One region of the Porticoccus hydrocarbonoclasticus MCTG13d genome, then DNA from elsewhere that is predicted to be linked to it. Evidence: predicted binding sites of a transcription regulator. Region 1 holds the regulator's gene; the other holds the start of a gene.
What was found. Region 1 encodes sigma-54, which starts transcription at its own class of promoters, with help from an activator protein. Its sites were predicted from a motif close to TGGCACANNNNTTGCNNT; they were not measured.
Positions count from the first base shown of each region.

Region 1 (3,368 bases):
GGACCTGCAGGTGTTCGTCGTTTTGCTCCTCGGGTACGATTAGTGCAAAGATCAGATCTACCGGCTCTCCATCAATGGCATCGAAATCGACGGCATCAGCCAGTTTGACAAGTGCCCCGGTAATTTTTTCACAGCCTGCCAAACGACAGTGGGGGATGGCAACACCTTCTCCTATCCCGGTGCTGCCCAATCGCTCTCTTGCCAGCAGGCTCTGGTAAAGGTCGTCTGCGTTAACCCCTTCCATGCGTTCTGTCAGGAAGACGGAAAGGTTTTCCAGTACCCTTTTTTTGCTACCGCCCTCGGCGCTGGCAACGGTGTTTTCAGGGGTGAGTACATCAATCAGTTTCATGAGTGTTATCTACCGCGGTTCTTTTCCTTGTGCTTGATCAACTGTCGGTCCAGCTTGTCGGTCAGCATGTCGATAGCGGCATAAAGATCTTCATGCTCGGAATCGGCAAAGAATTCACCGCCGCTGACATGGACTGTTGCTTCAGCTTTCTGGATCAATTTGTCAACTGAGAGAATCACATTCGTGCTGGTGATGCCGTCGTGGTGACGCTCCAGTTTGGATAATTTGGTAGTGACATAGTCTTTGATCGGATCAGTGATATCGAGATGATGTCCGCTGATGTTCAATTGCATGCGGTTCTCCTTAATGGGTGTTAGGTGTTGGGGTTGTAGCGTTTTCTTTCGCTGGAAGAGGGGATACCCATCCCCTCGCGGTATTTGGCAACAGTGCGTCGGGCAACCTGAATACCCATCTCCTGAAGCAGTGCTGTCAGTTTGTTGTCACTGAGGGGCTTGCCCGGATTTTCAGCGCTTACCATTTTTTTCAGCATAGCGCGAATGGCAGTTGATGAACACTCCCCGCCAGCGTCGGTCGAGACGTGGCTGGAGAAGAAATACTTGAGTTCAAAAACACCCTGCGGTGTGTCGATGTACTTTTGGGTGGTCACCCTCGAAATAGTGGATTCGTGCAGTTCCAGTCGTTCGGCAATATCTGCCAGCACCATGGGCTTCATCGCCACGGGTCCCTGTTCCAGAAAGCCCTGTTGTAATTCAATGATGCAGCTGGTGACGCGCATCAGGGTGTCATTGCGGCTTTCCATGCTGCGCAGAAACCATTTGGCCTCCTGGAGGTGATTCTTGAGGAAGGTGTTGTCCTGACTGGAATCGGCTCTGCGAATCAACTGGGCGTACTGTTGATTGATACTCAGGCGAGGGGTGATGTCCTCATTGAGGGAAACTTTCCAGTGATTATCGACTTTGGTGACCCGAACATCGGGTACCACGTACTCGATATCATCGTTTCGAATGGCGTCACCGGGGTTGGGAGACAACGTCTGGATTAGCAGGATGGCACCCTCGAGTATCTCGTGGGACAGACCGGTGATTTTTTCCATTTGTCGAAAATTGCGCTGTCCAACCAGTTCCAGGTGGTCGGTGACGAGCTGGATGGCCTCGTTAATCAGCGGTGTATCCGGAGAGAACTGGTTCAGCTGGATCAGAAGACATTCGGCGAGGCTGGTGGCTGCAACACCAGGTGGGTCAAACTGCTGAATGCGGTGCACTACAGCGAGCACTTCATCCAGCTCAATTTCGTCGTCCAGCGCGGCCCAGATTTCTTCAACCGGTGCCGTCAGCATGCCCCGGCTATCAATTGAATCGATGATTATTTCACCGATCAGGTAATCCTTGGGAGACATCGGCGTCAGATTAAGTTGCCAGATCAGGTGGTCCTGAAGCGACTCTGTGACGTTGTGAACGCTGTCAAAGTCCCGTGTGTCCGCACCGGTGTTTCTAATGGTGGTACTGGGTTGGTAAATATCGTCCCAATTAGCGTCGACTGGCAGGTCAGTGGGTATTTTACTGTCCCATTCACTGCTGTTGAGATCACGGGTTGCACTGTCGATATCTTCATTTTTCCCGGTGGCCGTTTCTGCGGCCAGGTTCTCGGATTCTTCGGCAAGCTCAAGCAGTGGGTTATCGTAGAGGTTCTGCTGGATTTCCTGGTGCAAGTCGAGAGAGGATAATTGCAACAGGCGGATGGCCTGCTGTAGCTGAGGGGTCATCGTCAGCTGCTGGCCGATTTTCAGTTGCAAGCTGGCTTTCATGTTATGACTGCGTATAGAGAGTTGTTACGAAAATGTTCACACGGAAAGTGTAGTCTGCCTCCGGGGGGAGAGACAAGCAAAATGTGTGCCGCTTTGCACAATCGCTGCGCGGTGGTACGTCCCATCAAAGCATAAAGTCTTCGCCGAGATAGATATCCCGTACCTGCTGGTTGGCGACAATATCGGTGGCCTGTCCCTCGGCAATAACCTGTCCTTCACCAACGATATAAGCATGTTCGCAGATATCGAGTGTCTCGCGTACGTTGTGGTCTGTGATCAGGACACCAATACCTATATCGCGTAAATGACGGATGATCTGTTTGATATCGTTGACTGAAATCGGGTCGACCCCGGCAAAGGGTTCGTCCAGAAGAATAAAGGCTGGCTCAATGGCCAGTGCGCGAGCAATTTCCACTCTGCGACGCTCTCCTCCCGAGAGACTCATGCCAAGGGTGTTGCGGATATGGCTGATATGGAACTCCTGGAGCAGCTGTTCCAGCTTTTTCGCTCGCTGTTGTTTGTCGAGATCTTTTCTGGTTTCCAGGATCGCCAGAATATTATTCTCCACGGTCATCTTGCGAAAAATGGAGGCCTCTTGCGGGAGATAGCCAAGCCCTTTTCGAGCCCTGCCGTGCATGGACAGAGAAGTGATGTCTTCATTATCGATATGAACAGAACCGCCATCTTGATGAACCAGCCCGACAATCATGTAAAAGCAGGTGGTTTTGCCAGCACCGTTAGGCCCGAGCAATCCCACGATCGCACCGCTTTCGACGGTGAGGGAGACATCGCGAATCACCGGCCTTCTTTTATAGCTTTTGATCAGGTTTGACGCTTTAAGGATAGCCATTTAGTTTGCATCCTTTTGCTTGTTGGGTGGAATGACCATTTGGATTCGCTGGCGGGGATTGTCGCCACTGCTCGCCTTGACTACCTCTGCCTTCAGGTCATAGTTGATTTTTTCACCGGTGATAACGGTGCCATTTTGCTCAACGCTGGCATTTTTCAGTAGATCAATACGGTCGCTGGCCAGATGGTATTCAATAGTGTCACCCTTGGCGTACATCATGTTGTCGTTGGGGTTCGGTTGTTGTTGGTAGCGGGCAGGCTTTCCCACGCAGACAATTCGAACGACCTGGTTGTTTGCCGTGTAGACGGTGACCTTGTCCGCGTGGATTTTGATGGTTCCCTGGGTAATAACGACAGCGCCTTCGTAGATCGTTGTGCCGGTTTTCTCGTATCGTTCGGCTCTGT
Region 1 covers NZ_JQMM01000001.1:885,208-888,575, forward strand. Annotated here, with positions in the region: gene ptsN (PTS IIA-like nitrogen regulatory protein PtsN) at 1-349, opposite strand, end outside; gene hpf (ribosome hibernation-promoting factor, HPF/YfiA family) at 355-642, opposite strand; gene U740_RS04260 (RNA polymerase factor sigma-54) at 663-2,114, opposite strand; gene lptB (LPS export ABC transporter ATP-binding protein) at 2,239-2,964, opposite strand; gene lptA (lipopolysaccharide transport periplasmic protein LptA) at 2,965-3,368, opposite strand, start outside.

Region 2 (3,368 bases), 1.3 Mb from region 1:
ATTAAATGTGCCGGTGCCCCCCAGAAAGCCCTGTACCTGTCATCGGATCACTGGCGTCGCAATGATGCGCTGGATAACCTCTCGGTTCAGTTCCACAATGCTGGCGCAGTGTTATTTGGTGTGCCGGAATATGTGCCGGCATTGCAGTCGTATATCGACCATTACGGAATTGATGTCAATTACCAGAGTAACCTGGTCTCGGTTAACGGTCCTGCTCAGAAAGCGGTGTTTCGCATTTTGGATACCGAGGGTGTTAGCCAGGACCGGGAAATCAGCTTTGATATGCTTCACGCAGTCCCCCCCCAGCGGGCACCTGCTTTCATCCGCGAATCCAGCCTGGCTAACGAAGCCGGCTGGCTGGATCTAAAGAGCGATACGCTCCGTCATAGCCATCATGAAAATATTTTTGGCCTGGGGGACGTCAGCGGCACAACCAATGCCAAAACCGCCGCTGCCGTTCGCAAGCAGGCACCCGTGGTGGCCGAAAACCTGATCGCCCATCTCAATGGCCAGCCGCTGACGGCTGAATATCTCGGCTATGGATCTTGTCCGCTCACCGTCGAGCGGGGCCGGATTGTCCTCGCTGAATTCGGCTATGGCGGTGAGCTACAGCCGACTTTTCCGACCTGGGTGAATGACGGCACTAAAGCCACCCGGGCAGCCTGGTGGCTAAAGGCAAAACAACTGCCGATGCTCTACTGGCAAGTCATGTTGAAAGGCCATGAATGGCTGGCAAAACCGAAAAAACTGTCGCAATAAAAGTGGGCACAGGAGAGAAGGATACTAACCATGAATGCACTGTTTGACAGCCTTACCCCGGTTACGGATGAGGTGCTCACCGCCGTTGCCCATATGCCGACGGCAAGCTTGCCGGTGCTGATGGATGAAACGTTTTCCCGGCGACTGCGTGATGCCGATTTGATGCGCATTGCGGTATTGCTGGCGAAGAAAAGTGATGACGAGGGCGGCTGCCCCATCGGTGCGGTGATCGTCGATAATGTCACGCGCCGAATCGTTGGGAAGGGCCACAATACGCTGGTGCAGGAGAATCACCCCTACAACCACGGTGAAACTGCGGCGATTCGTGATGCCGGACGGCTGGATTTTAGCCGTACCACTCTGTTCACTTCACTGAGTCCCTGTGACGTTTGTGCCACTTTGCTCCACATGCGCGGTTTTGCCCGAGTGGTGGTGGGCGATGTCAGCAATGCCTCGGGTGCTGAGCGGCTGCTGCGCAGCAAGGGCGTACAGGTGGATATTCTGGAGGACCCGGTGGGTGTTGTACTGTATGCACGTTTTCGGGCCGAGCAACCTGTGCTGGAGTCGGAGGATTGGCTGGGGCTTGCCGCGACTCACAAATGTTGAGGCAGTCGGAACCGAAATAAAGGGGGGATAAAAAAACATCAGCCTCTCGTCCACGTCCTGTTATGTATGGAAGGTATTATTGCAAACAGCTGTGTCAGGTAATTTTACAATGTGGGTGCGAAGAATAACCATAGTGTACGATAACATGCTGTAAATTAAATATTTTTATCCGATTGGCATAATTTATGCATAAAAATACATCGACCACTTGTTTAGCTTTTTTTGGTTGAGCTTTTTGAAAGTACCGCAAGGATTAAAGTGGTGCGGATTAATTAATTGAAACATGGAGAATTAACATGTCATTAGCACTTAGAAGCAAGATTTCCTCTCTTTTGCTGGCGTCGAGCTTACTTTTCGTTGGTGGGAATGCCTCTGCCGCCTTGCTTGATGCCTTTGAGAACGGGGGGTTCGAAGGGTATACAGGAAATACAAATTCATTCAATTCCGATGTCCCGCCCGGCTGGACAACCACTGAAGGGACACCGGATGTGTTTAATGCCAGCACGAATTTCCGAGGCTTTACCTGGAAGGCCAGTAGCACTGGCGGTGATTTTCTACATGGCATTGGCTGGGACGGCAGGGCGGGATCGCCTTACGTCGAAAGTGCTCTGCAGGTTGGTCTGGGTGGATTGGTTATTGGGCAGCAATACGAGATCTCGTTTGAACAGAGTATCAGCCACAGTGATTTTTCTGAAGCCGGAGGCTACTGGGAAATTATCTTTGGAGCGGAATCGCAGAACGCTGCACCGATGGAGTTGCCCACCTTCGGTGAAGCTGCTGACTGGATCTGGCAGACGTTGATCTTTACTGCGACCAGTGAGATTCAGACGCTCGAAGTTGTTGCACACAGCACGTTTGGTGATCGGGCTGACCTGGGCATCGATAGCTTCTTTCTGGGTGACCCTGGAACCAATCCTGATAACCCGGATACGCCCACCGACCCCACTCCTCCAACCGCATTGCCAGTACCGGGTTCTCTTCCATTACTTGGCCTGGGACTGGGTGCACTGCTGTTGGTGGCAAGAAGGCAGCGCCAATCCTGATGGCTACGCTTTGGGTCAGCTATGAAGCGATGACAGCTGGCCCATCGCTGCTTTCTTTGCCGGTACGCTAATGAATACTGGGCTGAGCTTGGCACCTACTCCTTGAGCAAGTCAGGTTTTGCGAAAGGCAAGCGTATAGCAGGTATCTCCATTTATCCTCCCGGATTATCCGGGGGGATCCCTTAATATTATTCACCGACTCTTCGCAAACCTCTGTCCTTAATAAGTAACTGGCTTTTGCCGTATGCTGTTGCCCAGTGGCTAAGCGAGCAGGTCATGGGGTCATTGGCTGAATTCCAATATACTGGGCTTTCACCTGTAGAGAAATGTCCATGAGCGCGAACCCTTTGGTCGATGTGATCATTCCTACCTGCAATCACGGGCCGACGGTTTTGCGAGCCGTAGAAAGTGTTCTTGGTCAGACTTTTCAGAATTTTAGAATAGTGATTGTTGGTGACGGGGTTTCTTCTGAACATGCCGCGCTGATTACACAATTGTGTTCAGGTGATGCAAGGATACAGTTTGTCGCCAACCCGAAGGGGGCCGGCCATGGCGAGGTGCACCGTGCCAGAGTGCTGGAGGATTCCCACGCAACCTTTGTTTGTTATCTTGGCGACGATGACCTGTGGCTTCCGCATCATCTGGAAACGTTGGTGCCTCTTCTTGAAAAATACGATTTCGTGCACACGCTGCATACTGAGGTTGCCATTGACGGAACCATCAGTGCGAATGCAGGCCGCATTGATGACGTCGAGACCCGTAGACGCTTGCGGCTCATATGGAATTACTTCGGTCCGACCTGTGTGGGTCACAGGATGGATGCCTACCGCCGTCTCCCTTTTGGGTGGCGGCCCCGTCCCGACGGTATGCCCAGTGACCTCTATATGTGGCAGCAGTGGATCGCTTTACCTAATTGTCGTTTTTATGCCAGCCCGTATCCCACAACCCTCCATTTTGCGA
Region 2 covers NZ_JQMM01000001.1:2,168,592-2,171,959, reverse strand. Annotated here, with positions in the region: gene U740_RS10360 (NAD(P)/FAD-dependent oxidoreductase) at 1-759, shown strand, start outside; gene U740_RS10355 (nucleoside deaminase) at 790-1,365, shown strand; gene U740_RS10350 (PEP-CTERM sorting domain-containing protein) at 1,662-2,408, shown strand; gene U740_RS10345 (glycosyltransferase family 2 protein) at 2,735-3,368, shown strand, end outside.
Region 2: the regulator sigma-54 is predicted to act here: its motif matches at 1,540-1,557, upstream of U740_RS10350 (PEP-CTERM sorting domain-containing protein).